One region of the Streptosporangium sp. NPDC050855 genome, then DNA from elsewhere that is predicted to be linked to it. Evidence: predicted binding sites of a transcription regulator. Region 1 holds the regulator's gene; each other region holds the start of a gene.
The links. The regulator HrcA, encoded in region 1, represses chaperone genes, less so after heat shock. The targets are predictions, from matches to a motif close to TTGGCACTCTCNNNNNGAGAGTGCCAA.
Positions count from the first base shown of each region.

Region 2: the regulator HrcA is predicted to act here: its motif matches at 3,065-3,091, upstream of groL (chaperonin GroEL).
Region 3: the regulator HrcA is predicted to act here: its motif matches at 4,798-4,824, upstream of groES (co-chaperone GroES).

Region 1 is NZ_JBITFY010000010.1:227,235-234,521, reverse strand. Features, by position in the region: gene ACIBCT_RS21645 (PhoH family protein) at 1-533, opposite strand, end outside; gene ACIBCT_RS21640 (histidine triad nucleotide-binding protein) at 626-976, opposite strand; gene ACIBCT_RS21635 (SigE family RNA polymerase sigma factor) at 1,260-1,739, shown strand; gene ACIBCT_RS21630 (hypothetical protein) at 1,736-2,413, shown strand; gene ACIBCT_RS21625 (16S rRNA (uracil(1498)-N(3))-methyltransferase) at 2,569-3,309, opposite strand; gene dnaJ (molecular chaperone DnaJ) at 3,445-4,584, opposite strand; gene hrcA (heat-inducible transcriptional repressor HrcA) at 4,599-5,612, opposite strand; gene ACIBCT_RS21610 (hypothetical protein) at 5,794-6,771, shown strand; gene ACIBCT_RS21605 (DUF3097 domain-containing protein) at 6,829-7,287, shown strand, end outside.
Region 2 is NZ_JBITFY010000016.1:219,054-226,340, reverse strand. Features, by position in the region: SAM riboswitch class I at 10-150, shown strand; gene thrC (threonine synthase) at 165-1,454, shown strand; gene ACIBCT_RS29390 (MoaD/ThiS family protein) at 1,477-1,752, shown strand; gene ACIBCT_RS29385 (cold-shock protein) at 2,182-2,382, shown strand; gene groL (chaperonin GroEL) at 3,202-4,830, shown strand; gene ACIBCT_RS29375 (HelD family protein) at 4,954-6,975, opposite strand.
Region 3 is NZ_JBITFY010000001.1:699,485-706,771, forward strand. Features, by position in the region: gene tsaD (tRNA (adenosine(37)-N6)-threonylcarbamoyltransferase complex transferase subunit TsaD) at 1-75, shown strand, start outside; gene ACIBCT_RS03360 (alkene reductase) at 136-1,203, opposite strand; gene ACIBCT_RS03365 (MarR family winged helix-turn-helix transcriptional regulator) at 1,312-1,914, shown strand; gene ACIBCT_RS03370 (hypothetical protein) at 2,028-3,263, opposite strand; gene ACIBCT_RS03375 (methyltransferase domain-containing protein) at 3,504-4,670, opposite strand; gene groES (co-chaperone GroES) at 4,914-5,225, shown strand; gene groL (chaperonin GroEL) at 5,318-6,940, shown strand; gene ACIBCT_RS03390 (sigma-70 family RNA polymerase sigma factor) at 7,275-7,287, shown strand, end outside.

The sequences.
Region 1 (7,287 bases):
GTGAGGATGATCCGGTTGACCTTCTTCTCCTGGAGGGCCCTCACGGCCTTCGCCATGGCGAGGTAGGTCTTGCCGGTGCCCGCCGGGCCGATCCCGAAGACGATGGTGTACTTGTCGATCGCGTCGACGTAGCGCTTCTGGTTCACGGTCTTCGGGCGGATGGTCCGGCCCCGCGAGGAGATGATGTCCAGCGAGAGCACCTCGGCGGGACGGTCGGAGGTCATCCGCAGCATGGCGATGCTGCGCTCGACCGCGTCCGCCGTCAGCTGCGCGCCTCCCCGGACGAGCTCGGACATCTCCTCGAAGAGCCGCACCACGGTGCTGCTCTCCTCGGGGCTTCCGGTGATCGTGATCTCGTTGCCCCGGACGTGGACGTCGGCGCGGAAGGCGCCCTCGATGACGCGCAACAGCTCGTCGCGCGAGCCCAGCAGGCTGACCATCGACTGATCGTCCGGAATCACCACCTTCGCCTGGGTGCGGCCGGAGCCCCTGGACTTGGACGGCGTTCTGCTGGAATCGTTTGTCTCGGACATGAGCGGGCCTTACGGCCTGTTCGCCTCCAGATATAGGCGCGGAACTTCACCGCCATGGTATCCGCCATCGCGGCGATCGCGCCTATCGGTTTTCAGCCGGGCGGCCAGTTCAGCCCGCGCCCGCCGATCACGTGTCCGTGCACGTGGAAGACGGTCTGACCGGCCTCGGGGCCGGTGTTGAACACCAGCCGGTAGCCCGTCTCGGCGACGCCCTCCAGCCGGGCGGCCTCGTGCGCGGCGGCGAGGACCTCCTCGGCCAGGCCGCCACCGGCGGCGGCCAGGGCCGCGACGGTCGGGTGGTGGTCCCTGGGGATCACCAGCACGTGGGTCGGCGCCTGGGGATCGACGTCACGGAAGGCCACGGTGCGGTCGGTCTCGTGGACGATCTTCGCGGGGATCTCTCCGGCCACGATCCGGCAGAACAGGCAGTCGGCTTCGCTCACCATGCAGGCACCTTACCGCCGAGGACGTTGCGAATCGGTGATGGTTCCGGTCGGCAAACAAAGATCCACCCGGATATGGTGGATGTGCAAAACTTCAACCACGACAGCCCTTTGCGCGCAGCACCATATGGCCGCCTGGCGAGGACACGACTGGGTCATGCCCCCTAATGAACCGGAAGAGCGTAAACCCTCTGGGAAGGCCAAGCGTCCCACTGATGTGACCACCGAGACCCTCGTGGCCGACAGGTCGCTCGGGGCGGTGCCCGTCGGATGGGATGCCGACATGGCCGTTACCGCGCTCTACAGCGCGCACTACCGGTCTCTTGTCCGGCTCGCCGTCCTGCTCGTCCGCGACATGGCAACCGCGGAGGAGGTCGTGCAGGACGCGTTCGTCGCCATCCATGGCGCCTGGCGCCGACTGCGCGACACCGACAAGGCACTGGCCTACCTGCGACAGTCGGTCGTGAACCGATCACGTTCGGTGCTTCGGCACCGGGCGGTCGTCGAGAAGTACGCGCCCAAGGGCATGCCCGACGCGCCGAGCGCGGAGAACGGCGCGATCGGCGAGTTCGAACGATCCGCCGTCATCGAGGCGCTGCGCGGGCTGCCCGCACGCCAGCGGGAGGCCCTGGTCCTGCGTTACTACGGAGATCTGTCCGAGGCTCAGATCGCCCACGCGATGGGCATCAGCAAGGGCGCGGTCAAGAGCCACACGGCTCGCGGCATGGCCGCCCTACGAACCTCACTGGAGCAACTGTCATGACCGACTCCCCGGATGAGTACGGCGAGCTCCTTCGCCGTGCGCTCAACGCGGAGGCGAACTCGGTCGTTCCCTCCCCGGACGGGCTGGAGATCATCCGCGCCCGTATCGAACGGCGCGGGATCCGCGGGCTGATGTGGTGGCGCGCCGGGGTGTCCGTCGCGGGCGCCGTCCTCGTCGCGTCCACCGTCGTCATGGTGGTGCCCGAGCTCCGCGAGCGGGTGATCCCCTCGGTGGACGCCGGGCAGGTCAACTTCACCGAGTCGACCCCTCCCGACGGGTCGGCCACCTCGCGTCCCCCGGCCCCCTCGACACCGGCCGCCTCGAACCCGGCCCCGCTCCCGATCGTCTCCCGGTCGGCGACCCCGCCCGCGCCGGAGCCCACGTCCTCCAGGAGCGCCACCGCGAGCCCGAAACCGTCCGCCAGGCCGACCTCGACGACGGCGAAGCCCCGGCCCACGCCGACGCCCCCCTGCCCCACCCCGCTGGACGGCGAGCCCGTCGAGGGCGGAGAGGGCGGAGAGCCCCCCGAGTGGTGCGAGGAGGCCTCGGCGACGGCCACGCCGACGCCCACGCAGAGCCCTTGCTCGACGGAGGACTGCTCGCCGGGCAACGAGGTGTCGCCCCCGACGCCGACCGAGCCGGCCACCCCCGTCCCGACCCCGTCCGGCACCTAGCCGTCGTCACCGGGCCGGTCCCGGCCGTCCCTTCCGACCGCTTCACCGGCCGGCCGGTGAAGCGGCGAGCCGGTGTCGTCGGCGGGCTGGTGTCGTCGGCGGGCCGGTGAAGCGGCGGGTGCCGTCCGGCGTGCGTCGCGGGGCGGCGGCCCGGGTCACCAGCGGCCGGTGCGGGCCTGGAGCACCGCCGCCGCGACGACCCCGGCCGTCGAGGTGCGCAGCACCGTCGGGCCGAGCAGCACCGGGGACGCCTCGGCCTCCCGGAACGCGGCGATCTCCTCCGGGGAGATCCCGCCCTCCGGGCCGACCACCACGACGATGTCGCCCCCTGCGGGGAGCGCGAGGCCGGACAGCGCAAGGGCCGCCTCCTCGTGCAGGACGACGCCCAGCGCTGCGGCCGAGAGCAGACCGGCGACCTTCGGGGTGGTCGCGAGCTCCGTCACCTCCGGCAGGTGGAAGCGGCGGGACTGCTTGCCCGCCTCGCGGGCGGTGGAGCGCCAGCGGGCCAGCGCCTTGGCCGCGCGCTCGCCCTTCCACTGGGTGACGCACCTGGCGGCGGCCCAGGGGACGATCACGTCGACCCCGGCCTCCGTCATCATCTCCACGGCCAGCTCGCCCCTGTCGCCCTTGGGCAGCCCCTGGACCACGACCAGCCGCGGGGAGGGCGCCGGCAGGTCGTGGCGGCGCAGCACCTCGACCCGGAGCGAGTCCTTGCCGGACTCGACCACCACGCATTCGGCGACGAGGCCCGCCCCGTCGGTCAGGTCGAGCCGCTCCCCGGCCCGCAGCCGCCGTACGGCCGCCGCGTGGCGCCCCTCGGGGCCGCCGAGCACGAACTCCGTCCCGGCCGCCCCGGCGAGGTCAGCGCGCTCGGCCAGGAAGACCGGAACGCTCATGACGCGCCGGGCCGGGCCCGCCCGGCCCGCCCGGCCGGTCCGGCCGGCCGGACCGGCCACCGAGGGAGCAGGGTCCGGGTCGGCCGGGTCGGTGGGAGCGGTGGGAGCGGTGGGAGCGCTGTCCGGGTCATCTCGTCAGCGGCCGTTGAAGGCGTCCCGCAGGCGGGAGAAGAAGCTCTGCTGGCCGGGCGCGAACTTGCCCGGTGGGCGCTCCTCGCCGCGGAGCCTGGCGAGCTCCTTCAGGAGCTCCTCCTGGGCCGCGTCCAGGCGGGTGGGGGTCTCCACGTTGACGTGGATCAGCAGGTCGCCGCGGCCGGTCTCGTTCAGGCGCTGCACCCCGCGGCCGTAGAGCGGGATCGTCTGCCCCGACTGCGTGCCGGGTCGGATGTCCAGCTCCTCGGCGCCGTCCAGCGTCTCCATGGTCAGGATGGTGCCGAGCGCCGCCGCGGCCATCGGGATCTGCACGGTGCAGTGCAGGTCGTCGCCACGCCGCTCGAAGGTCTCGTGGGGGCGCTCGACGATCTCCAGGAACAGGTCGCCGGGGGGGCCGCCACCGGGACCGACCTCGCCCTCACCGGCGAGCTGGATGTGGGTGCCGTCCTCGACACCGGCCGGGATGCGGACCTTGATGGTCCGCCGGGTGCGGACCCGGCCGTCGCCCGAGCACTCCTGGCAGGGGTTGCGGATGATCGAGCCGAAGCCGCCGCACTGGGGGCAGGGACGCGACGTCATGACCTGGCCGAGGAAGGACCGGGTGACCTGGGAGACCTCACCGCGTCCGTGACACATGTCACAGGTGTCGGGGTGGGTCCCGGCGGCGGCACCGGAGCCGGTGCAGACCTTGCAGACCACCGCGGTGTCGACGACCAGCTCGCGGGTCGTGCCGAAGCCCGACTCCTGCAGGTCCAGCTCGACCCGGATGGTGGCGTTACGTCCGCGGCGGGCGCGTGAACGGGGCCCCCGGCCGCCTCCGGCACCGGCGGCGCCGAAGAAGGCGTCCATGATGTCGCTGAACGGGAACCCCGCGCCGAAGCCTCCGGCCCCCGGGCCGCCCGAGGAGAACGGGTCGCCGCCCATGTCGTACATCTGGCGCTTACCGGAGTCGGAGAGGACCTCGTAAGCCTGCGTGATCTCCTTGAACCGCTCCTGGGTCTCAGGGTCGGGGTTGACGTCGGGATGCAGCTCTCGCGCCAGGCGGCGATACGCCTTCTTGATCTCTTCCGCACTGGCGTCACGGCGCACCCCGAGGGTGCCGTAGTAGTCGCTCTTAGCCACTTTTCGTTGACCTCTTAGGATGCAGCCAGAATCTGGCTGACGTAGCGTGCCACCGCGCGCACCGCGCCCATCGTGACCGGGTAGTCCATACGCGTCGGGCCCAGCACACCGAGCCGGGCCAGTTGCTTGTCCCCAGAACCGTATCCGGCGGCGACGATGGACGTGCCCTGGAGTCCGGTATAGGGGTTCTCCGAGCCGATCCGCACGGTCAGCGCCGACAGGTCGGAGGTCTCACCGAGCAGCCGCATGAGCACGACCTGCTCCTCCAGGGCCTCCAGCACGTCGCGGAGGCCGACCGTGAAGTCGGCTCCCGCCAGGTTGGCGGCCCCGGCAAAAACGATCTTCTCATCGTGCTTCTCCACCAGCGACTCCAGCAGCACCGACAGGATCGTGGCCGCGAGCGGCCGATCCTCGGGCGACAGCCGCTCGGGCAGGTCGGCGACCCTGTCGGGGACGCCGCTGAGCCCGCACCCGTCCAGGGAGGTGTTGAGCACCGCGCGCAGGTGGGCCACCCGCTGCTCGTCGGCGACCTCGGGCAGCTCGACCACCCGCTGCTCGACCCGGCCGGTGTTGGTGATCAGCACGAACATCAGCCGGTGCTCGCTCAGCGGCACCAGCTCGACGTGGCGGACCGCCGAGTTGGTCAGCGTCGGGTACTGCACCACGGCGACCTGGCGGGTCAGCTGGGCCAGCAGCCGCACCGTCCGCATGACCACGTCGTCGATGTCCACGGCCCCGGCCAGGAAGCTCTCGATGGCCTTGCGCTCGGCACTGGAGAGCGGTTTCACCTGGGACAGCCGGTCGACGAAGAGCCGGTACCCCTTGTCGGTGGGCACTCGGCCGGCGCTGGTGTGGGGCTGGGCGATGTACCCCTGTTCCTCCAGCACGGCCATGTCGTTACGGATCGTCGCCGGTGAGACCCCCAGGTTGTGCCGGTCCGCCAGCGCCTTGGAACCCACCGGCTCGTTGGTGGACACGTAGTCCTCGACGATGGCGCGTAGCACCGCGAGCTTCCGGTCGTCGACCAACGTGGTCACCTCCCTGCCTGCGTCCGAGGGAAACACGAGGTCTGGCACTCTGTGTTCCCGAGTGCCAAGTGTACGGCCCCGGCGCGAAAGGCGCGATAAGCAAGAGCTGCGGATGGTCCCGCCAAGCCGTTGTTAAGTCAACTGCTATCGCGATCCAAGGCGAAGCCACCACAATCCGTATATGTCCAAAGATTTTGGTTCTTTCCCGGGGGGCGCGGCCGGTGACCCCGGTCACGGTGCCTCCCAGCAGCCATATGTCCCACCCGGCGGGCAACCGTACGGACAGCCCGGGTACGGGGGCGGGCCCGGCCGGCCGGGCCCGCAGCCGTACGGCCAGCCGGGGCAGCCGGGCCAGCCGGGACAGCAGCCCTACGGCCAGCCCGGTCAATCCGGTCAGCCGGGTCAGCCGGGGCAGCAACCCTACGGCCAGCCCGGGCAGCAGCCCTACTACCAGGGCGGGCAGGGCCACCCGCCGTACCCGGGCGGGCAGCAGCCCTACCAGGGGGACCCCTCCTACGGCCACGCGCCTCCCGGGTACGGCGTCCCGCAGGGACCGTCGTCCACCGGGAAGATCAAGCCCGGCATCGGGTGGATCGTCGGGGCCTGGCTGGTCGCCGCGCTCAGCGTCATCGTCGGCATCGCCGGGTTCGCCGGTGGTCTCTCCGACGCGGCCGAGTCCGCCCCCAAGACGTCGTTCGTCCCCGGCCAGGAGACGACGGTCAGGCTCGACCCCGCCGACAGGCCCGCCCTCTACGTCTCCACCGCGGGCCCCACCCGGTTCGAGTGCTCCCTCAGGGGCGGCACCGGCACCCCGAGGCTGCAGAAGCCGGCCGGGCGGACGACCGTCTCCGGGGCGAACGGCATCTCCTGGGAGCTGGGCCTGCGGATCGGCGTGGACCGGGCGGGCGACTACCGGATGACCTGCACCGCCGACCCGGACGAGGGCACCAGGTTCGGCGTGGGCCAGGAGTTCGCCACCGGAGCGCTGGTGGGCGGGGTGGTCGCCCTGTTCGCGGTGCCCGGCGTCGGCATCCTGCTGGCCATCCTCGTGACGATCGTCGTCCTGGTGAAGCGGGGCAACGCCCGCAAGCGCCAGGCGTCCGCCGCGGCGTCGGCGGCGGCGGGACAGTGGGCGGCATCGGGACCGTACGGCAGGTGACGGTGGCTTTTGCTAGCGTCCCACGTGATCCCGGCGAGAGAGGGTGGACGGTCGTTGATGTACGAGCGTGACGTTCTGGCGGAAGACTGGCGGCGCCCCCGCCGGGGGACGATCCCCCAGGTCCCCGCCGAGCTCGACCTGGTCGTCGAGGACGCCGACGGCGGCTTCTGCGGCGCCGTGGTGGCCTGCGACAAGGAGGCCGTCACCCTGGAGGACCGGTTCGGGCGCCGGCGGGTCTTCCCGCTGGAACCGGCCGCGTTCCTGCTGGAGGGCAAGGTGGTGACCCTGGTGCGGCCGGCCACCGCGCCGCGCGGCCCGCGGCGGAGCGCCTCGGGGTCCATCGCGGTGGAGGGGCTGCGGGCCCAGGTCGCCCGGGAGAGTCGGATCTACGTCGAGGGCGTGCACGACGCCGCCCTCGTGGAGAAGGTCTGGGGGCACGACCTGCGGGTCGAGGGCGTGGTCGTGGAGTACCTGGAGGGGGTCGACCACCTGCCCTCCATCGTCGAGGAGTTCGCT
Region 2 (7,287 bases), on a different contig from region 1:
CTGAATACGTGCTCATCCAGAGGGGTGGAGGGACCGGCCCTGCGAAGCCCCGGCAACCCTCCCGGTTCAAGACTCGTGATCTGACGAGGTCGGCCGGGACAGGTGCCAATTCCGGTCTGTGACCAGGGTGGTCGCAGACGAAGATGAGGGAAAGGCCTCGCTTCATGGCGCTCGCAACCACTGAGAACATCACCGTCACCTCGCCCGCCCAGCAGGACGCGGGCGGAAGCTTCGGCCCCGCCGTGGCCCTGTCCTGTCGCGAGTGCGGTGCCCGCTACGACCTCGGCCCGAGCTTCGCGTGCATCGAATGTTTCGGGCCCCTCGAGATCGCCTACGACTTCGGGCGCGTGACCCGGGAGCAGATCGCCGAGGGGCCGGACAACATCTGGCGCTACCGCTCACTGCTGCCGGTCCCGGCCGACGTGGCCTCCAAGCCCAACATGGCACCCGGCTGGACCAAGCTCGTCAACGCCCGGAACCTGGCTCGCGAGCTCGGTATCCGCTCGCTGCACGTGAAGGACGACTCGGGCAACCCCACGCACTCCTTCAAGGATCGCGTGGTGGCCATCGCCGTGGAGGCGGCCCGCACCTTCGGCTTCCACACCCTGTCCTGCTCCTCCACCGGCAACCTGGCCGGTGCCGTGGCCGCCGCCGCCGCGCGGGCCGGGCTGGACTCCTGCGTGTTCATCCCCTCGAACCTGGAGCAGGCCAAGATCGTCATGGCCTCCGTGTACGGCGGCAGGCTGGTGGGCATCGAGGGCACCTACGACGACGTGAACCGCTTCTGCTCCGAGCTCATCGGCGACGAGCTGGGCGAGAAGTGGGGCTTCGTCAACGTCAACCTGCGGCCGTACTACGCCGAGGGCTCCAAGACGCTGGCCTACGAGATCGCCGAGCAGCTCGGCTGGCGCATCCCCGACCAGATCATCGTCCCGGTGGCCTCGGGCTCCCAGCTCACGAAGATCGACAAGGGGTTCAAGGAGCTGATCCGGCTCGGGCTCGTCGAGGACACCCCGTACAAGATCTTCGCCGCCCAGGCCGAGGGGTGCTCGCCGGTCTCGGCGGCCTACAAGGCCGGTCACGACGTGATCCGCCCGGTCAAGCCGGACACCATCGCCAAGTCGCTGGCGATCGGCAACCCGGCCGACGGCCCCTACGTCCTGGACATCGCCCGCCGTACCGGTGGCGCCGTCGAGGACGTGACCGACGCCGAGATCGTCGACGCGATCCGGCTGCTGGCCAGGACCGAGGGCGTCTTCGCCGAGACCGCCGGTGGCGTCACCGTCGGCGTGCTCCGCAAGCTGGTCGCCTCGGGCACGCTCGACCCCGACGCGGAGACCGTGGTGCTCAACACCGGGGACGGCCTCAAGACCCTGGACGCGGTGGCCTCCGAGGCGCGTCCCACCGCGGTCATCCGGCCCTCCCTTGACGCATTCCGTGCGGCCATCGCCTGAAAACCGTGAAAGGTACCGAACTATGAGCGTTTCTGTGCGGATTCCGACGATTCTCCGGACGTACACCGGTGGTGCCGCCGAGGTGAGCGCGGAGGGTGAGACCCTGCGCGAAGTTCTGCAGAAGCTGGACGCGGACTTCCCGGGGATCGGTGCCCGAATCCTTGATGAAACGGGTAAGATTCGCCGTTTTGTCAATGTCTACGTTGGCGACGAGGACGTCCGCTTCGCCGAGAACCTGGACACGGCCACGCCCTCGGGCGCGCAGATCTCCATCATCCCGGCGGTGGCCGGGGGCTGAACCGCCGCCCACCCGGCGTCCCGGTCCCGGCGCTCCCGCGCCGTCACGTCGTCCCCGACCCGCCCCGGGCCGGCCCCTGCGGGCCCGTCCGGACCGCCGGTGGGCTCGGGGCCCGGCCCCGTTCGCCATCGACATCTCCCCACGACACCCGCACGGCTCAGGCCGCGCGGGTGTCGTTTTTTATGACCCGGACTCATATTCCTTGCGTATGAAGAGATCGTACAAATTTAAACTAACTACTAGTGATAGTCAAACTATGTTCTCGTACGGAAAACTCGCGTAAACGGGTAGTTTGGTGCTTGACTCTGTTGCTCGACCACTTCTCACAGGTATGGTCGAGGGCGATCGACGTGGCGAAGTTCGCCCGAAGATTGAGGACTTCGCGAGAGGAATGGGCGTCGTCCTAAAGACCAGTAAGAGGAGTCACAAGTGGCGCAGGGCACCGTCAAATGGTTCAACGCGGACAAGGGCTACGGCTTCATCGCGGTAGACGGTGGTAAGGATGTGTTCGTCCATTACTCCGCGATCATGATGGACGGCTACCGGGCACTGGAGCAGGGCCAGCGGGTGGAGTTCGAGATCACCCAGGGTCAGAAGGGTCCCCAGGCCGAAGCCGTCCGGACGGTCTGACCCGGCCGTCCCCCGAACTCTCCGGGCGGGCGGCGGATCCCGCGGAGCCCCGCGGAGTCTCGCGGAGCACCGCAGAGCCCCGCGGAACCTCGTGGAACCTCGTGGAACCCTGCGGATCGCGGTCTGTCCGACCGCTCCGCACGCCCGCCCCTCATGTCCGGCCCGGTCCGGCGTGGTCGGCTCGTCAGGTCACGTCGGGTCGGGTCGGGGCTCGGCCCGTCCGGATCCGGCCGGATCCGGACGGGTTCGTCGGACCCGGCCCGTCCGGTTCGAGGCCGTTCACTCCGGTCCGATGTGATCCGTCCTGTCCGGGCCGATCCGGGCTGGTTCGACTTGGTCCGGCTTGGTCCGGCTTCGTGCGGGCTGATCTGGACTGGTTTGGCTTGGTCCGGCTTGGCCGGGATCGGTCCGAGCGGTTCGTTTCGTCGGGCCCGGTCCGTTCCCGCGGGGACGGACCGGGCCTTCGCTCTGCGCGGAACGGTCCCGCCGTCGTCGGACGGCGAAAGGACGCCCCACGCCCCGGCGGGCCGGGCGTCGTACCCGGTGGATCGCCCCTGACGTGCCACGAGGCGGCCGGTGCCGTACCCCTGACGCGCCGCCGTGAAGGCGCGACGTCCCCTGGTGCGACGCAGGTCAGGCGATCGCAGCTTGCACTCGGCAGGGTAGAGTGCTAAACAGTTTGTTGGCACTCGCACATGAGGAGTGCCAAACCTGGATCGAGGCGATGGGGCCCGCCGAACGGAGTCGTGGGCCCACATGCCGTCGCGGGCGTCGGCTCGGTCCGGAGCAAGCCACCCTGTATCTGGGAGGTCTAGCCGTATGGCAGCCAAGATGATCGCGTTTAACGAGGACGCCAGGCGCGGTCTCGAGCGTGGCATGAACCAGCTCGCGGACGCCGTGAAGGTGACCCTCGGCCCCAAGGGCCGTAACGTCGTTCTGGAGAAGAAGTGGGGAGCCCCCACCATCACCAACGATGGTGTCTCCATTGCGAAGGAGATCGAGCTCGAGGACCCGTGGGAGAAGATCGGGGCCGAGCTCGTCAAGGAAGTCGCCAAGAAGACCGACGACGTCGCGGGTGACGGCACCACCACCGCCACCGTGCTCGCTCAGGCTCTCGTACGTGAGGGTCTCCGCAACGTCGCCGCCGGCGCCAACCCGATGGCCCTGAAGAAGGGCATCGAGGCCGCCGTCGAGCGCGTGTCGGAGGAGCTGTCCAAGCTCGCCAAGGACGTGGAGACGAAGGCGCAGATCGCCTCCACCGCCTCGATCTCCGCGGGCGACCCGCAGATCGGCGAGATGATCGCCGAGGCGATGGACAAGGTCGGCAAGGAAGGCGTCATCACCGTCGAGGAGAGCAACACCTTCGGTCTCGAGCTCGAGCTCACCGAGGGCATGCGCTTCGACAAGGGCCTCACCTCGATGTACTTCGTGACCGACCCGGAGCGGATGGAGGCCGTCCTCGACGACCCCTACATCCTGGTCGTCAACTCCAAGGTGTCCGCCAACAAGGACCTGCTCCCCGTTCTCGACAAGGTCGTGCAGGCCGGCAAGCCGCTGCTGATCATCGCCGAGGACGTCGAGGGCGAGGCCCTGGCCACCCTGGTCGTGAACAAGATCCGCGGTCTCTTCCGCTCGGTCGCCGTCAAGGCGCCCGGCTTCGGTGACCGCCGCAAGGCCATGCTGGGCGACATCGGCATCCTGACCGGCGCCCAGGTCATCAGCGAGGACCTCGGCCTCAAGCTGGAGTCCACCACGCTGGACCAGCTCGGCCGGGCCCGCCAGGTCATCGTCACCAAGGACGAGACCACCATCGTCGACGGTGCCGGCGACGCCGAGCAGATCGCCGGCCGGGTCAACCAGATCCGCGCCGAGATCGAGAACACCGACTCCGACTACGACCGCGAGAAGCTCCAGGAGCGTCTCGCCAAGCTGGCCGGCGGCGTGGCCGTCATCAAGGCCGGCGCGGCGACCGAGGTCGAGCTCAAGGAGCGCAAGCACCGCATCGAGGACGCCGTTCGCAACGCGAAGGCGGCCGTCGAGGAGGGCATCGTCCCCGGCGGTGGCGTGGCCCTGCTGCAGGCCGGCGCCAAGGCGTTCGACAAGCTGGAGCTCACCGGCGACGAGGCCACCGGTGCCGCGATCGTGAAGAAGGCTCTCGAGGAGCCGCTGAAGCAGATCGCCGTGAACGCCGGCCTCGAGGGTGGCGTCGTGGTCGAGAAGGTGCGCAACCTTCCCGCGGGTGAGGGCCTCAACGCCGCCACCGGCGAGTACGTCAACCTGTTCGAGACGGGCATCATCGACCCGGCCAAGGTGACGCGTTCCGCTCTGCAGAACGCGGCGTCCATCGCGGCGCTGTTCCTCACCACCGAGGCCGTCATCGCCGAGAAGCCCGAGAAGGCCGGTGCCGCTCCCGCCATGCCCGGCGGCGGTGGCGACATGGACTTCTAGTCCATACGCTTTCGAAAAAGAGGCGACCCCCGTCGGGGCCGCCTCTTTTTGCGTTCACCGTCCGGACGCCGTGTCGTTCAACGGCCGGACGTCGCGTCGTTCACCGTCCGGTGCGTCGCGTGGTCAGCCGAGCTGCGCGGGGAGCGGCCGGGCGTGCAGCACGGTCAGCGAGGTGACCGCGCGGGTCAGCACCACGTACAGGCGGGCCAGGCCCCGGGGCTCGGCGGCGACGATGTCGGCCGGCTCGGTCACGATCACGTGGTCGTACTCCAGGCCCTTGGCCAGGGTGGCCGGGACGACCAGCAGGCGGTGGTCGGCGACCGTGTCGGGGCTCAGCACGCGGTGATCCAGATGGGACAGGGCGGCGGACGCCGCGTCCACCGAGGCGTCGGGGACGATGACGCCGATCGACCCCTCGCGGGCGAGCGCCTCCTCGGCGGCGCCGGACAGCGCCGTGGCCAGGTCCGTCACCCGCCGCACCGACAGGGAGCCCGCGCCGGGCCGCAGTGACCGGGGGGCGGCCAGGCCAGGGGCCACCGAGGGCAGCAGCCTGGCGGCGTAGTCGAGGACCTCGCGAGGCACCCGGAACCCCAGGGTGAGCTCGGTGACGCTGCCGTCCTCGAAGCCCAGATGGGTCAGCACCTCGGTCCAGGAGCGCGCGGACCAGGGCGTGGTGCCCTGGGCGAGGTCGCCCAGCACGGTGGCCGACCCGGTACGGCAGCGCCGCCCGAGCGCCCGCAGCTGCATCGCCGACAGGTCCTGGGCCTCGTCCACGACCAGGTGGCCCAGCGGTACGGTCCGCTCGATCATGTCGCCCAGCTCGTCCATCAGCGCGGCGTCGGCCGCCGACCACTTCGCCGAGCGGAAGGACTTGGCGGGCCTGGCCCAGAGCAGCAGGGCCTGCTCCTCGGGCGTGAGGTCGTCCTTGGCCGCGGAGGCCAGGAAGCCGGGGTCGCTGAACAGCCGGTACAGCACCTGCTGCGGGGTCACCTTGGGCCAGACCGCGTCCACCAGCCGCTTGACCGGCGCGGACCGGGCCACCGCGTCCTGCACCCGGTCGTCGGGCGACTCGCCGCGCTGCTCCATCCGGACGAGCACCAGGTGGGCGAGGCGCTGGGCGAGCGTCGCGCGGCCGGGCCCGTAGCGGGTGGTGCCGCGCAGGGCGGCGACGATCTCGCGCACCTCGTGGTCGGCGACCCGGTAGCGGTTGATCCCCTTGGTGTACAGCACGCCCTCGGTGGGCTTGACGACGTGCATCCACAGGGCGCGCCTGAGCACCTCGACGATCCTGGCGTCGCCCTTGACGGCGCCGACCGCCGCGTCCTCGGGCGCGGAGTGGTCGCCGAGGATGCCGGAGACCGTGGTCTGGTCGACCTTGACCTCGCCCAGGGCGGGCAGCACCGAGGAGATGTAGGAGAGGAACGCCCGGTTCGGGCCGACGATCATGACGCCCGACCGGGCGAGCCGCTCGCGGTGGGTGAAGAGCAGGTAGGCCGCCCGGTGCAGGCCGACCGCGGTCTTCCCGGTGCCGGGGGCTCCCTGGACGCACACGGTCCGGGTCAGCTCGGAGCGGACGATCTCGTCCTGGTCGGGCTGGATCGTCGCGACGATGTCGCGCATCGGCCCCGAGCGGGGGCGCTCGATCTCCTCGGTGAGGATCCTGCTCTGCGCGACGGCGGTGTCGCTCTGGTCGAGGCGCTCGTCCTCGTAGGCGGTCAGGTCCCCGCCCTGGTAGCCGAACCGGCGGCGCCGTACGACGCCCATCGGATCGGCCGGGCCGGCCTGGTAGAAGGCCCGGGAGACCGGAGCCCGCCAGTCGATGACCAGGGGGCGGCTGCGGTCGTCGTGGACGTGCCTGCGCCCGACGTGGATCGTCTCGGGCAGATCGTCGCCGGCCTCCCGGTCGAGCCGGCCGAAGAACAGGGGCGTGCCGGAGTGGTCGGCGAGCGCCGCGACCCGCTGGTCCAGCAGCCCCTGCAGGACCTGCTGGGAGACCCAGTCCCCGGCGGCGTCGGCGGACAGGGAGGCGGCGTGCTCGCGCATCGCGCGCAGCGCCGCCCTGGAGGCGGCCAGGTGTTCACGTTCGGCGGCGAGGATCCGGGCGGGATCGGAGGATATGTCGGGGGCCAGTTGGTGTGCGGGCACGCTGAAGCGCCTCCCATTCATGAACGGAGGTGGTGGTCATCGGGCAGCGAATCGACCAGCCTAGCGGCGACGCCCGCGCGTCTCAAAGGGATTAGGGCCGGGTACGCGGTGGCGCCCGGGACCTCGGGCGGGCGCGTCCTTCGGGACGGCCCGCCCCGGTAAGAATCGCCGTGACGACGTCTTCATCGATCGTCGGATCGTCATTCAGCGGTCATCGCGGGCATTGTCGGGACCGGCGTTGAGACCGTTCCGTAATCACTCTGATACTCTGGGTAATTCCGTGTAGAAATGATGAAAAAGGCAGCCGAACAT
Region 3 (7,287 bases), on a different contig from region 1:
TCGGCGGGCATCACGCCGTCCCCGCTGGACATCCCCGCCGACTCCTCGCTGCCCGTCACCACCGTCCACGTGTGACCCCCGGGCGCCTCGTGGCTTCCCGAGTGTTCCCGCACGCCCCCGTGCGGTCGGCCGGTCTCAGGCCGACGCCGGGTGCAGGGACAGCACCGGGTAGTCGGTGTAGCCCCGGTGGTCGCCGCCGAAGGCCGTGGCGAAGTCGGCCTGGCTGAGCTCGGCGCCGAGCCGCAGCCGGAGCGGCAGGTCGGGGTTGGCCAGGAACGAGGCGCCCAGCGAGACCAGGTCGGCGCCGCGCTCCAGGGAGTGCGCGACCCTGGCGGACGGGTCGCCGATCGCGGGGGTGTTGAGGACCAAGGCGTTCGGCCACGCCTTGCGGATCTCCTGCTCGAGGTCGTCGGAGGCGCCCGCCACCAGGTGCAGGTAGACGAGGTCGAGCGCGGCCAGCTCGTTCACCAGCGCCGGGTAGACCTCGTGCATGTCCTCCTCGACCAGGTCGCCCATGCCGTTGCCGGGCGAGAGCCGGATGCCGACCCTGGAGGCGCCGATCCGGTCGACGACCGCCCGCGCGGTCTCCACGGCGAAGCGGATCCTGTCGTCCACCGACGACCGGCCGAAGCGGTCCTCGCGCAGGTTGGCGTTCTGTGACAGGAACTGGTGGATGAGGTAGCCGTTGGCGCCGTGCAGCTCGACCCCGTCGAAACCGGCCTCGATCGCGCGGGCGGCGGCGTCCGCGAAGTCCTGGACGGTCGCCTCGACCTCGGCGGTGGTCAGCTCGATCGGCGTGAGGTGGTCCTGCATGCCCGCGGGCGTGAAGATCTGCCCGGCCGGCCGTACGGCGGAGGGGGCGACCGGCACGGCGCCGGTGTTGTCGGGGTGGCCGATCCGGCCGGCGTGCATGATCTGGGCGAAGATCCGCCCGCCCGCCGCGTGCACGGCGTCGGTGACCTCACGCCACCCGGCCACCTGCTCGTCGGTGTGCAGGCCGGGGGTGTTCATGTAGCCCTTGCCGGCATGGCTGGGCTGCACCCCCTCGGTGACGATCAGGCCCGCGGAGGCCCGCTGGGCGTAGTAGAGGGCGGTCAGCGAGGACGGGATGCCGTCGACGTAGGCCCGCGAGCGGGTCATGGGGGCCATCACCAGGCGGTTGGGGAGGGTGATGTCGCCGAGCGTGAACGATGAGAAAGGCATGACGTTTCCCTTCTTGGCTGACCAACTTGGCCAGCCAAGGATTATTTGTACAACTTGGTCGGCCAACATGCAAGCGGTAGTCTCGACAGGGACGGAAAGGACCCGGACATGGCGGAGACGCGGATCGAGACGGTGTACGAGGCGGACGGAAGCTGCGACGGCACGAGCGGAGGCTGCGGTGAGTACGAGGAGAGCCTCAACTGCCTGATGGTCGTCGCCGGCCGTGACCACCGTGCCCTGCTCGCGAACCTCCTCGCGGAGATCGACCTGTACCCCGGTCAGGAACGCGTGCTGGGCGCGCTGGGGGACCACGGTCCCCAGTCGCAGAACGCGCTGGCCAGGATCGTCGGCGTCGACGTGTCCACCATGACCAAGACGCTCCAGCGCCTGGAGCGCAGCGGGTTCGTCAGCCGCAGTCCCTGCCCGGCCAACCGGCGGATCAGCATGGTCGAGATCACACCCGCCGGGCGCGCGCTCCTTCCCGAGGTGGACCGGGTCATGGCCGAGCTGCAGCACCGGATGACCCGGGGGCTGACGGACGAGCAGGTCGAGGAGCTGTCGGCCCTGCTCAAGGTGGTCAAGGGGAACCTCTGCCGCGAGACGTACCCTCCGGGAGGGCAGGTCGCGGGCGCCCCGAGCACCCCGGGCACCCCGGCTGAGAGGATCCCGGCGACCGCGCGGATCGAGCCCGTGCGCACCGGGACCGCATAAGCCGGGACCGCATAAGCCGGGACCGCACGGACCGGAACCGCACGGACCGGAACCGCACGGACCGGGATCACACGGGGATCGCACAGACCGGGCCCGCGCGGTCCGGGGCCCGGTCAGCCCTTGTCGGGCCTGGCCGGACGCAGTAAAGCCTCCGCGAGCGCCAGCATGGTCTCCTCCAGGGCGCCCAGGCGGCGGGTCAGGTCGGCGTGCGCGGGCTCCACGGTCTCGCTCAGCGCCTGGGTGAGCTGCTCGCGGTCGGGCCGGGCGCGGACCATCTCGGCCAGCGGGGCCAGCGCGGCCTCGGCCCGCCGGGCGCGCTCCTCCAGGGTGTCGAAGCGCTCCCGCTGCTCGGTGGCCTGGGCGCCGATGAGCACGTCCAGGCCGAGGATCGCGGGCAGGAAGCCGACCCGCTCGTCCAGGCTCTCCAGGCGCTCGGCCGACTTCTCCGCGTGGCCGTCCAGGGTGGACAGGCGGGAGTCGATGACGTCCATGCGGCCGGTGACCCGTCCCTCGATGTCGTCGAGGCGCTCCTCCAGGGTGTCGAAGCGCCCTCCGGCCGCCGTCCGATGGCCGTCCAGGCGGTCGATGCGGCTCTCGACGGCCGCGGTCCGCTCGTCGATCCTCGGCACGACCAGGTCGACCCTGCCGCTCACCTGGTCGACCTTGGCGTTGACCTGGTCGACCGCGGCCAGCACCCGGTCGGTGGCGGTGCCCAGGGCCTGCTGCAGGCTCGTGGACGCCTCGAGCATGCCCGCCTCGACGCGCCCGGTGCGCTGGGCCAGGTCGGCCAGCGCCCGGTCCAGCCGGCTGAACCGGTGCGCGGCGATGCCCATGTCGGCCTGGAGCCGGGCGAGGTGCTCGGCCAGCCCGCGCACCTGCTCGTCGACGCCCTGGGTGCCGTCCGAGATCGCGCGCAGCCGGGCCAGGGCCTCCTCCACGCCCTCGCCCATGGCGCCCAGGTCGGTCCACAGGCTCGGCAGCTCGCCGACGTCCGAGATCCGGTCGCGCACCGCGTCGACGCGCCGTCCGACGGCGTCGACGTGGTCGCGGACCGCCTCGACGTGCTGGGCCAGGCTCTCGGCCCAGGTGGGCGGGCGGGCGGCGATCTCGTCCAGGCGCCCGTGCACGGATTCGAGGGTGCCGTTCAGCCCGCCGATCTCGCGCTCCCTGACCTCGCGGAGCAGCCACTCCATGCCCTCCAGGCGCTGCCGGATCTCGTCGAGCACGGCGCCCTGGGTCCGCTGCTCGTAGACGTGGTCCTGGGCCGCGCGGGCGAGGAGCTCGCGCATCCGGTCGGAGATGGCGGTCTGGCTGCCCGCCTGGAACAGGGCGTGGTCGGAGTGATCCACCGAGAACTCCTTCACTCGCCGACGGTCGGCCGCGCGGTGGGATGGGGTCGGTCGCTGATGAACGCTGATGAACGCTGACAAATACTGATGAACGCTGACGAATACTGCTGAACGTGGTGAAACCGCGGACGAGGGAGAACTCCCGCCCCGAAACCTTAGCCGGTGGATCAAGGTTTTCCAGCGGCGAGACTAAAAGATGGGAATTGCCGGTTGGCTGGAAGAATTAACTATTTTGGCTGGTCAGCCGGGGCTGCAGACGAAGGCGAACGGCCTCTCGCCGATCCGGGTGAGAATGACCGTGACGGATTCACCGCCGGAGAGCCGGAGGTCTTTCCTGAGCCGGTCGACGTCCACCGCGGAACCGCGTTTCTTGATCGTCACGTTTCCTGCGTCGCGCTCGCGCAGCGCCGCCCGCAACCGCTTGAGCGAGAACGGCAGCGTCTCGTGGACCTCGTACCGGGACGCCCACGGCGTCGTCACCGCGTCGTCGCCGGTGATGTAGGCGATCTGCGCGTCGAGCAGGCGCCCGCCGACCGAGGCGGCGATCTCCGCGACCAGGTGGGCCCGGATCGCCGCGCCGTCCGGCTCGTAGATGTAGCGGCCCACCGGGCCGGTGGGCGGGGCGCCGAGCGCGGGGTCGGGCGTCATCGTGACGCCGGACGGCAGGAGCGTGGCCCGGCGCGGCGTCGTCCCGGCCGGCGCGCCGCACCAGATCACCGCCTCCTTGACGTCGCCGCGCCAGGAGACCCACTCGGCCTCGGCGCCGTCGGGGATGAATTCGTACGGGATGCCGGGGGCGACCTTGAGGCAGGCGGCACCGGCGCGGGCCACCATCTCCAGCACCGCGGGCCAGGGCGGCGAGTACCCCATCGGGTCGAAGGTCCTGCCCCGGGCCGTGCGGCGCGCGGGGTCGGCGAACAGCACGTCGAAGGCGGCCGGGTCCAGGACGGAGGCGTCGGCGGCGCGGACCGAGACCCGCTCGCCCAGTCCCAGCGCGTCCGCGTTGGCCCGCGCCACCGCGGCGGTGAGCGGGTCGGCGTCCACGGCCTCGACCGTGCATCCGGCCCTGGCCAGGGCCAGCAGGTCGCCGCCGATGCCGCAGCAGACGTCGGCGACCCGCGAGCCCGCCGCCAGGCGGCGCGCCCGGTGGTCGGCGACCTCGCGGCGGGTGGCCTGCTCCAGCCCGGCGCGGGTGAAGTACATCAGGTCGGCGTCGGGGCCGAACTTGTCCCTGGCGCGCACCCTGAGCGCGGCCTGGGTGAGCGCGGCCGAGGTCAGGTCCGCGTCGTAGTGCCTCCGGAGGCGGGTCACCGCCGTCACCGGGTCGTCGCCGGCGGTCCCGGCCGCGGCGGCGAGCGCCTCCTGGCCGCGCGGGGTGAGCAGCTCCCGGAATGCGTCGAGATTCACAGCAGCCGACGCTATCGCCTTCCGTCACGGGCCTGATGAGGGGTTTTCCTCCCGGTTCGCCGTCCGCTCCTAGCGCAGAAGGGCGCTTCGTGTTGACTGTCAAGGCCTCCTTGCATACTGTTCCGTATTGGCACTCTCCCCGTGAGAGTGCCAAATCAATGCGACGAGGCAGGTCTGACACCCGCGACGGCAGACCGCTGGTCGCCTCTTCTAGATCGTTCACATCTGAAGGGGAGGTCCGACGTGACGACCGCCACCAAGGTTCCCGTTAAGCCGCTCGGCGACCGCATCGTGGTCCAGCCGCTTGAGGCCGAGCAGACCACCGCTTCCGGTCTGGTCATCCCGGACACCGCCAAGGAGAAGCCGCAGGAGGGCAAGGTCCTCGCGGTGGGTCCCGGCAACTGGGACGACGCCGGCACGAAGCGTGTTCCGCTCGACGTCAACGAGGGCGACGTGGTCCTCTACAGCAAGTACGGCGGCACCGAGGTGAAGTACAGCGGCGAGGAGTACCTGGTGCTCTCCGCCCGCGACGTGCTCGCCATCATCGAGAAGTAGATTTCGCTTCACAAAAAGATGACGTATCGAGCCCCGGGTCGCGACAGCGCCCGGGGCTTTGATGCGCCGACGTACTTATAGAGAGGATTGTCATGCCGAAGATCCTGTCGTTCGAGGAGGACGCGCGCCGAGCTCTCGAGCGCGGCGTGAACGCTCTCGCGGACGCGGTCAAGGTGACGCTGGGCCCGCGTGGTCGCAACGTCGTCATCGACAAGAAGTTCGGTGCGCCCACCATCACCAACGACGGTGTCACCATCGCCCGTGAGGTCGAGCTGGAGGCGCCGTACGAGAACCTCGGCGCGCAGCTGGCCAAGGAGGTGGCGACCAAGACCAACGACGTCGCCGGTGACGGCACCACCACCGCGACCGTCCTGGCCCAGGCCATGGTCCGCGAGGGCCTGCGCAACGTGGCCGCCGGCGCCCAGCCGCTCTCCCTCAAGCGCGGCATCGACATCGCCGCCAAGACCGTCAGCGACAGGCTCATCGAGTCCGCCCGCCCGGTCGAGGACAAGAAGGAGATCGCGCACGTCGCGACGATCTCCGCGCAGGACGCCAAGATCGGCGAGCTGATCGCCGAGGCGTTCGACAAGGTGGGCAAGGACGGTGTGATCACCGTCGAAGAGTCCAACACCATGGGCCTGGAGCTGGAGTTCACCGAGGGCCTGCAGTTCGACAAGGGTTACCTGTCGCCCTACATGGTGACCGACCAGGAGCGCATGGAGGCGGTCCTGGAGGACCCCTACATCCTGATCACCCAGGGCAAGATCTCCTCGGTCGCCGACTTCCTGCCGCTGCTCGAGAAGATCGCGCAGACCAAGAAGGCCCTGCTGGTCATCGCCGAGGACGTCGAGGGCGAGGCCCTGGCCGTCCTGGTGACGAACAAGATCCGCGGCACCTTCACCTCGGTCGCGGTCAAGGCGCCCGGCTTCGGTGACCGCCGCAAGGCCATGCTGCAGGACATCGCCATCCTCACCGGTGGCCAGGTCGTCAGCGAGGAGATCGGCCTCAAGCTGGAGCACGTCGGCGTCGAGGTGCTGGGCACCGCCCGCCGCGTCGTGATCACCAAGGACTCCACCACCGTCGTCGACGGTGCCGGCGAGGCCACGGCGATCGCCGACCGCGTCAAGGAGATCAAGCTCGCCATCGAGCAGTCCGACTCCGACTGGGACCGCGAGAAGCTCCAGGAGCGTCTGGCCAAGCTCTCCGGCGGTGTCTGCGTGCTCAAGGTCGGCGCGGCCACCGAGGTGGAGCTCAAGGAGAAGAAGCACCGCCTCGAGGACGCGATCTCGGCCACCCGCGCCGCGATCGAGGAGGGCATCGTCTCCGGCGGTGGCTCCGCGCTCATCCACGTCTCCAAGGCCCTCGACGACCTGGGCCTGACCGGGGACGAGGCGACCGGTGTCTCGATCGTCCGCAAGGCGCTCGTCGAGCCGGCCCGCTGGATCGCCGAGAACGCCGGTCTCGAGGGTTACGTGGTGACGGCCAAGGTCACCGAGCTCTCCGCCGGCCAGGGCTTCAACGCCGCCACCGGCGAGTACGGCGACCTGATCGCCCAGGGCGTCATCGACCCGGTCAAGGTCACCCGCTCGGCCGTCCAGAACGCCGCCTCCATCGCCGGCATGCTGCTGACGACCGAGGCCCTCGTGGTGGACAAGCCCGAGGAGGAGGCCCCGGCCGGCGGCGGTCAGGGCCACGGCCACGGTCACGGCCACTGATCGGTACCGCTCCCGCGCGGCCCGCGCCCCCCTCGGGGGACGCGGGCCGTTCGTGTCTCCGCGTCCGGGACCCGCCGGGCTCGCGTGGAGGATGAAGGACGATCGCTTCCGGCGGTGAACCGAAAGCGGTCCCAAAGCGTCATGGCACGTCTTCCGGCGTGGAAGATCCAAAAAACGCTTCTGCTCTATAGAACGCATTCTGGCAATCGAGCGGAATATTCCTACATACCGTAGTCGATAGCGTCGCCCCTTGATTACGCGCGGTTATCACCGCCTCAATGTGACCAATCCGTAGCCGTTTGCCATGACGACAGGCACTATCAGGGCGGGCATCATGCCTAACGTGA